One region of the Photorhabdus viridis genome, then DNA from elsewhere that is predicted to be linked to it. Evidence: predicted binding sites of a transcription regulator. Region 1 holds the regulator's gene; the other holds the start of a gene.

Region 1 (4,442 bases):
ATACCATCAGAATAACGGTAGAAGCCATGACGGTGGTTGTTGATATAAGTGGATTGTTGACAAATGCTGAAACAATCAGGCTGGCAATAAAACAGAGCCCTAATTGGAGCGTGTTTTGCAATGCGGCTGCTTTTCCACTGTCTTGTGGGTAAGCGGATAAAGCATTAGCGACTGCAATTGGATATGAAGCACCATTCATAGCGGCCATAAAGCAGAAAGGGACCAGAATCGTCAACATGGTTGGTTCGCTGAATTTTGCGATTAAATACAGCACAATCATGCTGACAGCATAGCCAACCAACAGATAAGGGAAAACAATTTCACTTTTTATTTTGGTCAAGATACTGCGGCATCCATAACCACCGGCCATAAAGGCTAATGTTTGTGGCACATAACTCAGACCGATGTCCTTTGGGCTATAGCCCATATTACCGAGAATAAAAGGTGAGCCTGTTAGCCAGGCAAAAAAACCAGCGCTGCATGATGCAAATATCAGGACGTTGCCACTGAATACCGGTGATTTTAATAACGTAAAGAAAGATACATCGCTTTTCTGCGTTTCAGTCTCACGCTTTTTTTTGCGGTTTTCTTGCAGGAATAAAGTAGGCAACAGCAGTAATAATGTAATTGCCAGTAATACCAAAAAAATGATGCGCCAACCGCCATGTTGTAACAGCCAGGCGCCCATCAAAGGCGCCAGGGCAGGGGAAAGTGCGACCAGGGGCATGATCGTGGCAAAAACGCGTTTAGTATGGTTGGCGTCATAACGATCAATAACTAATGCTTGCCATGAAACAGCGGCTGAACAAACACCGATGGCTTGGATAAAACGCAAAACTAAAAGTTGCGTGGCGTCTGTTATCCAAAGCATACCCAGACAGCCAACGGAAAACGTTGATAACCCGATGATGATAATAGGCTTTCTTCCAAAGCGATCGGAAAGAGGCCCCCACAAAAGTTGAGCAAAGGCAAAACCTGCAAGAAAGACGCTCAGGCTGGCGCTGATTGCTCTCGTCGATGTGCCCAATTCTTGTTGCATAGAGCCGAATGCCGGTAGATACATATCAATAGCTAGGTAACCCAGCATACTCAAGCCTGCAAGGTAGAACATGAACTGACTTGAGTTTTTCATTTGATTACTCTCTTTGGATATCATGATTGAAATAACTTGCTGTGATAGGTAGATAAGAATATTTGCACATATTCTATATGCCGTGATTTTTACTTGTGAAACGGTAATATTTGGATAATGCTATGAAAAAAATTGAAAGGTAAAATTATGTGGTCAGAATATTCACTTGAAGTTGTGGATGCTGTTGCCAGAACGGGAAGTTTTAGCGCTGCTGCAACGGAATTGCACCGTGTCCCTTCTGCAATCAGTTATACCGTAAGGCAACTGGAAGAGTGGCTTGCGGTCCCATTGTTTGAACGTCGTCATCGGGATGTGGAATTAACTGAATCAGGCGCTATTTTTATCAAAGAAGCTCGCGCTGTTATCAAAAAAATGATTGACACTCGTCATCAGTGCCAACAGGTTGCAAATGGCTGGAGAGGACAGCTTAGTATTGCTATTGACCGGGTTGTTAAACCAGAACGCAGTCGTCGGCTTATTCTTGATTTTTATCACCATTTTCCTGATATAGAGCTGTTTATTCATCAGGAAGTATTCAATGGTGTATGGGACGCGCTGGTGGATGGCCGGGTTGATGTTGCAATTGGCGCCACCCGAGTAGCGCCGGTAGGGGAAAGGTACAGTTTCCGGGATATGGGATTTATGCCCTGGCTGTGTATCGTCAGTACGGGCCATGCTTTGGCTCAGTTGAACGGTCCATTGTCTGATGATCAAATGCGGCCTTATCCTAGCTTGTGTCTTGAGGATACATCCCGCAATTTACCGAAGCGAGACACCTGGACTCTGGATAATCAGCGCAGGCTAGTGGTACCTGATTGGGAATCTGGTCTGGCTTGTCTGAATGAGGGTTTGTGTGTGGGGATGGTACCCAAGCATAGGGCAATGCCGCTGATCCGACAGAAAAAACTGGAAGCATTAGAATTAGAGCAGCCTTTGCCAGATAGCCCGTGTTGTTTGACATGGGTGCAAAACAGCCATTCTCCGGCATTAAGTTGGCTTCTTGGCTATCTCGGCGATAGTGAAACTCTTAATGCTGAATGGCTTCAGGATGAATAGGGAGGATTAACGGCGATAGTCGATAAATGGGCCATCTGTGACAGAGCGCCGTTCAACCAAACGTGGATGTACTTCAATAGTTTGTGCATCTTCACGTTTACTGACTATTCTGTCCAGTAACATAGAAAATGCCATTTGTCCCAGACGTTCTTTTGGCTGATGGATAGTCGTCAATGCCGGAGATAAATAGCGGGCGTTGCGTATATTGTCGTAACCGATCACAGAAATATCCTGTGGGACGCGTAATCCTAGTTCATCAGCAGCACAAATAGCCCCCATTGCCATAACATCGCCACCACAGAAAACTGCGGTCGGACGCTGTTTTTGATTCAGAATTTGATGCATGGCTTTGTAGCCCGATTCAGGTTCAAAATCCCCTTGAACAATCCACTCTTCTCTGATTGGAATACTGGCTTCTTTTAAGGCTTTCAAGAATCCCTGATGGCGGCCGCCACCGGTATTTCGTGCCAGAGGGCCGGGGATCGCACCAATATCACGATGACCACGTTCAATAAGATAGCGGCCAGCCAGATAACCGCCGTGGAATGCGTTATCAATAATCGTATCAGTGAAATCACTTCTGGCTTGCCCCCAATCCATGACGACCATTGGGATATTGCGATAATCTTCTAACATTCCCAGCAATTGTTCCGGGTACTCTGAACACATCACCAGCAAGCCATCCACCCGTTTTTGTGCCAGCATGGCCAGATAGGCTTTCTGTTTATCAATGTTATTGTGTGAGTTACACAAAATCAGCGTATAGCCTTTGCTATAACAACTGTTCTCAACGGCTTCAATGATTTCAGCAAAATAGGGAGCTTCGCTGGACGTTGCCAGTAATCCGATCGATTTTGTATGGTTAACTTTCAGACTGCGGGCAACAGCACTGGGTGAATAACTCAGTTCTTTGATAGCAGCCCAAACGGCGGCCTTGGTATCTTCGGCGACGAAACGGGTTTTATTAATAACATGGGATACAGTAGTGGTTGAAACGCCAGCGTGCTTAGCCACATCTTTGATCGTTGCCATGAGATGAAATACTCCTGACCTTTTGGTCTAAATTTAAAACTCTTTGTTAATTATTTACCAGCATCTTTATACATTAGGGTGTCTGCTGGCAATAATTTAGCGATAAATCCTGAATTTTGTCTGATCTGGCTCAAAAGTGAAAGCAATAATCAATGTTATAAAATACAGGGTAATCGCTATTTTATTTTTTTTCCTTAAATGTAAGGATAATTAACCATATTAAATGAATGGTATTTGTGGTTATAGACGTCTATTCTGAGGGGGCATCGATGAATACCGATTTGAAGCTTGGCTTATTTACTGCGGTGAGCACGTTGGCGATGATTGCCATTTTTGCTGCTGTTTGCTTGATCTTTGCCTGATAAAGGCCATACGCGCCAGGATAAGAAAATATCAGGATGCATATTGGTGAGAGAAAATGGTATTCTCCGCCAATATTGTGACGATGTTGGTTATCAACATACTGTTGGTTTAAAGGAAATAAAAATGACGACTATTGAGAAGATTGAGCGCCAAATTAAAGAGAACCCGATTCTGCTGTATATGAAAGGCTCTCCTAAATTACCAAATTGTGGATTTTCTGCCCAGGCTGTTCAGGCTTTATCTGCATGTGGTGAACGTTTTGCTTATGTAGATATTTTGCAAAATCCAGATATTCGTGCAGAATTGCCTAAATATGCTAACTGGCCAACTTTTCCTCAGCTTTGGGTCGAGGGTGAGTTGATAGGTGGATCCGATATTATTATTGAAATGTATCAACGTGGTGAGCTACAAACATTAATTAAAGAAACTGCTGATAAATATCGCTCTCAGGATGAAAACGCGACAGAATAATTTTTAAATTAGCGACAGGCTATTATGTTATCTCCCCATATGTTGATATATGGGGGTTTTTGTTATTGCTTAAATTTAAATTTGATTATATTAATCTTATAGTTAGCTATAAGTCTCTCCGGTTTTTTCTTCTTCTGTTGTCGCTAAGGGCCAGCCGCCGAGTTGTTTCCAGCGGTTAACCATTTTACAGAATAATTCAGCGGTACGCTCAGTATCATATAAGGCGCTGTGAGCTTGATTATTGTCGAATGGGATCCCGGCAGTGGCGCAGGCTTTTGCTAAAATCGTTTGTCCTAATACCAGGCCACCTAAAGCAGCCGTATCAAAAGTCGCAAATGGATGAAATGGATTCCGTTTCAGTCTGGCGCGTTCTGCGGCAGCCATAACA
Region 2 (4,442 bases), on a different contig from region 1:
TAAAAATGTGCTGTTGAAATTTTCAGTACAGAACTTGGCAAATAAAAATTATTCTGAAGCACTTAATCGCGCAAATTCGTCGCCATTAATGATTGAACAAACTTCGTCTATGCAAACAGCCAGAGGGCGTACTTATATTGCAGGCGCAGAAATCCGTTTTTAATATAGGAAAAATAAGTGGCAAGGAATGCCACTATTTCTGACTCGCTGGTCGTTTTTTACGTTCTTTCTTAATTTTAATCACTTCACTCTCAATCCAGCCATCTTGTAACCGGGTTTTCAGAGTATCACCAACGTGCACTTGTTTGGTTTGTTTCAGTAATTTTCCATCAGGGACTTCGCTGATGCTGTAACCACGGGCCAGTGTTGCCAGTGGGCTGACGGCTTCCATTCGTGAGCAGGAAACAGCAAATTTTTCTCTGGAACGGCTGATTTGTCGTTCGATCGCTTGTTTTAGCCGAAAATCTTGTTGCTGAATCTGTTGGCTATACTGGCGGATCTGCTGACTGGGTTTTGAATACCAGAGCCGTTGTTGCAATTTCTCATAAGCCAGATCGCTTTGTCGCAGATGTCGTTGCAAGCTGTCAGTGAGTCGCTGGCGTAAACTGACCAGTAAGTTTTGCTGACGAGCTAGCCGTAAATGAGGGTGCTGTTGTTGTAAACGATGAGATAACAGGCTAAAAATCTGTTGTTTTTGGGCAAAAAAGTAATCCATTGCCATTTCCAATCGCTGCTGTTGCGACTGGATTTGACGTAACAATTCGAGCTGATTACGGCTGACTAATTCAGCGGCTGCTGATGGTGTCGGGGCCCGCAAATCTGCCACGAAATCAGCAATGGTAACATCCGTTTCATGGCCGACTGCACTGACTATCGGAATATCACTGTGAAAAATCGCTCTGGCGACGCGTTCATCATTGAAACTCCATAAATCTTCCAACGAGCCACCACCGCGGCCGACGATCAATACATCACATTCTTGCCTTGCATTAGCTAATTCAATTGCCTGAATAATCTGTAGCGGCGCTTCGGTTCCTTGAACGGCTGTTGGATAAATGACGATTGGCAATGATGGATCACGGCGTTGCAAAATATTCAGCATATCATGCAGGGCGGCGCCACTGGCTGATGTAATCACCCCAAGCTGTTGAGCAGGAGAGGGAAGGGGTTTCTTATGACTCTGATCAAATAATCCTTCGTCATTGAGTTTCTGTTTCAATAATTCAAACTGTTGCTGTAACAGCCCATCACCGGCGGGTTGCATACTTTCAACAATAAGCTGATAGTCCCCCCTGGGTTCATAAAGCGTAATTGCCGCGCGAACTAAAACCTGCTGACCGTTTTGTGGTTTGAATGTCGCCCGTTGATTACTACTGCGAAACATTGCGGCCCGCACCTGAGCGCGTTCATCTTTCAGTGTGAAATACCAGTGGCCGGAGGAGGGTTGAGAAAAATTCGATATTTCAGCACTCACCCAAATTCTGCCCATTTCCATTTCGAGCAGTTGACGGACCGTCTGATTGAGGCGGCTGATAGAAAAAATTCCAGTATTAGAAGGTAGTGACATTTGAGCCAGATCAAATTCCAAAACAAGGGCTTAATTCACCGATACTAACGTTCGTTATAAAGTAAGCAAGAAATTTTTTCACAAAATGCTGGAGGCAACCGATTACGTTCTGTATAATGCCGCGGCAATATTTTATCCCTTAAATTGCCCGCAGCCTGGTGAGATATTGCTTATGTTACGAATTAAAAAAGAAGCTTTAACCTTTGATGATGTTTTGTTAATTCCTGCCCACTCTTCTGTTCTGCCTAACACTGCTGATCTGTCTACTCGACTGACTTCCACTATTCGTCTGAATGTTCCTATGCTGTCTGCGGCTATGGATACCGTGACTGAATCCGGCCTGGCTATCGCGCTGGCTCAGGAAGGCGGAATTGGTTTTATTCATAAAAATATGTCTATTGAGCGCCAGGCGGAAGAAGTTAGCCGGGTGAAAAAACATGAGAGCGGTGTTGTGACAAATCCCGTCACGGTGGCCCCTAAAACCACGCTGCGTGAAGTTCAGGCACTGACAGAGCGTAATGGTTTTGCTGGCTATCCTGTTGTGACCGAAGGAAATGAGTTGGTTGGTATTATTACGGGTCGTGACGTACGTTTCGTTACCGATCTGGATCAGCCGGTTACTGCGGTAATGACGCCTAAAGAGCGTCTGGTAACGGTAAAAGAAGGCGAAGCCCGTGATGTTGTGTTGCAGAAAATGCACGAAAAACGGGTTGAAAAAGCGCTGGTGGTTGATGAAGACTTTCATCTGCTTGGCATGATCACGGTTAAGGATTTTCAGAAAGCGGAACGTAAACCTAATGCCTGTAAGGATGGGCATGGACGTTTACGCGTTGGGGCCGCGGTTGGCGCAGGTGCTGGTAATGAAGAACGCGTTGATGCGTTGGTTGCCGCCGGTATTGATGTTCTGCTGATTGATTCATCACACGGTCATTCTGAAGGTGTATTGCAGCGTATTCGTGAAACCCGCGCTAAATATCCGAATCTACAGATTATTGGCGGTAACGTGGCGACGGGAGAAGGTGCAAAAGCGTTGGTAGAAGCTGGTGTCAATGCGGTTAAAGTCGGTATTGGTCCTGGTTCTATCTGTACTACCCGTATTGTGACAGGTGTCGGTGTGCCGCAAATTACCGCTATTTCTGATGCGGTTGAGGCGCTGGAAGGCACAGGGATCCCGATTATTGCGGATGGTGGTATTCGTTTCTCCGGTGATATCGCTAAAGCAATTGCCGCAGGGGCTTCCTGTGTCATGGTCGGTTCCATGTTGGCAGGAACGGAAGAATCCCCAGGAGAAATTGAACTGTTCCAAGGGCGTTCATTTAAATCTTATCGTGGAATGGGTTCTCTGGGCGCGATGTCTAAAGGTTCTTCCGATCGCTATTTCCAAACTGACAATGCCGCAGATAAACTGGTACCGGAAGGCATTGAAGGCCGAGTTGCCTATAAGGGATTGCTGAAAAATATTATCCATCAGCAAATGGGAGGCCTGCGTTCCTGTATGGGGCTGACTGGCTGCGCAACTATTGATGAATTGAGAACCAAAGCTGAATTTGTTCGTATTAGTGGTGCGGGTATTCAGGAAAGCCACGTTCACGATGTAACCATTACCAAAGAGTCTCCAAACTACCGGTTAGGTCTGTAATTCATATTTATTGTGGCTCCTGTAGGAGCCACCTAACTTCTTTATTTCTTATTTACTTGTTTTTTGGAATTCGCCGCACATGACAATAAATATCCATCAGCACCGTATTCTTATCCTTGATTTTGGTTCGCAATATACTCAGTTGATTGCTCGCCGTATCCGTGAAATCGGGGTTTACTGTGAACTTTGGGCATGGGATGTAACGGAAGAACAAATCCGTGAATTCAACCCAAGCGGTATTATTCTTTCCGGTGGACCGGAGAGTACTACAGAGCAGGAAAGTCCACGTGCGCCTGAATATGTTTTTAACGCCGATATTCCTGTACTGGGTGTCTGCTATGGCATGCAAACTATGTCGATGCAACGCGGTGGCAAGGTAGAAAGTTCTACTGAACGTGAATTTGGTTATGCTCAGGTTGAAATTAAAGCGGAAAGTGCATTGCTTCGTGGTATCCAGGATTCGTTGAATGAGCAGGGTAAACCGTTACTGGATGTATGGATGAGTCATGGTGATAAAGTCACTGCAATCCCTGAGGATTTTATCACCATTGCCAGCACTGATACCTGCCCGTTTGCCATTATAGCGAATGAAGAAAAACGTTTTTATGGTGTACAGTTCCATCCGGAGGTCACCCATACCCATCAAGGGCAACGCATACTGGAACGTTTTGTATTGGATATTTGCCAATGTGCAGCTTTGTGGACTCCTGCTTCGATTATTGAAGATGCGGTTGTAAGTCTGCGTGAACAGATTGGTGACGATCACGTTATTTTGGGGTTGTCCGGTGGTGTTGATTCCTCTGTCACTGCGTTATTACTGCATCGCGCAATTGGCAAACGCCTGACCTGTGTATTTGTCGATAACGGTTTACTGCGTTTGAATGAAGCCGATCAGGTAATGGAAATGTTTGCTGGTAAATTTGGGCTGAATATCGTCCATGTTCCCGCAGAAGATCGCTTCCTTACTGCATTGTCTGGCATCAATGATCCGGAAGAAAAACGCAAAACCATTGGCCGTGTGTTTATTGAAGTGTTTGATCAAGAGGCAAGTAAACAGACTCAGGTTAAATGGTTGGCGCAAGGCACTATTTACCCGGATGTTATTGAATCAGCTGCCTCTGCGACAGGTAAAGCACACGTCATCAAATCTCACCATAACGTAGGTGGTTTGCCGGAAGAGATGAAACTGGGTCTGGTGGAACCGCTGAAAGAGTTGTTCAAAGATGAAGTTCGCAA

Evidence for each region. Region 1 encodes PurR, which represses purine synthesis genes. Its sites were predicted from a motif close to CANGCAAACGTTTGCNTG; they were not measured.
Region 2: a site for PurR is predicted at 1,659-1,676, ahead of guaB (IMP dehydrogenase). Genes of this name have one in related genera too.

What each region holds. Positions count from the first base shown of each region.
Region 1 is NZ_JBEJZY010000027.1:55,872-60,313, reverse strand. Features, by position in the region: gene punC (purine nucleoside transporter PunC) at 1-1,132, opposite strand, end outside; gene punR (DNA-binding transcriptional activator PunR) at 1,280-2,188, shown strand; gene purR (HTH-type transcriptional repressor PurR) at 2,195-3,220, opposite strand; gene ABR397_RS13210 (Grx4 family monothiol glutaredoxin) at 3,707-4,054, shown strand; gene rnt (ribonuclease T) at 4,157-4,442, opposite strand, start outside.
Region 2 is NZ_JBEJZY010000015.1:52,191-56,632, reverse strand. Features, by position in the region: gene ABR397_RS08295 (TonB-dependent receptor domain-containing protein) at 1-163, shown strand, start outside; gene xseA (exodeoxyribonuclease VII large subunit) at 194-1,567, opposite strand; gene guaB (IMP dehydrogenase) at 1,740-3,206, shown strand; gene guaA (glutamine-hydrolyzing GMP synthase) at 3,286-4,442, shown strand, end outside.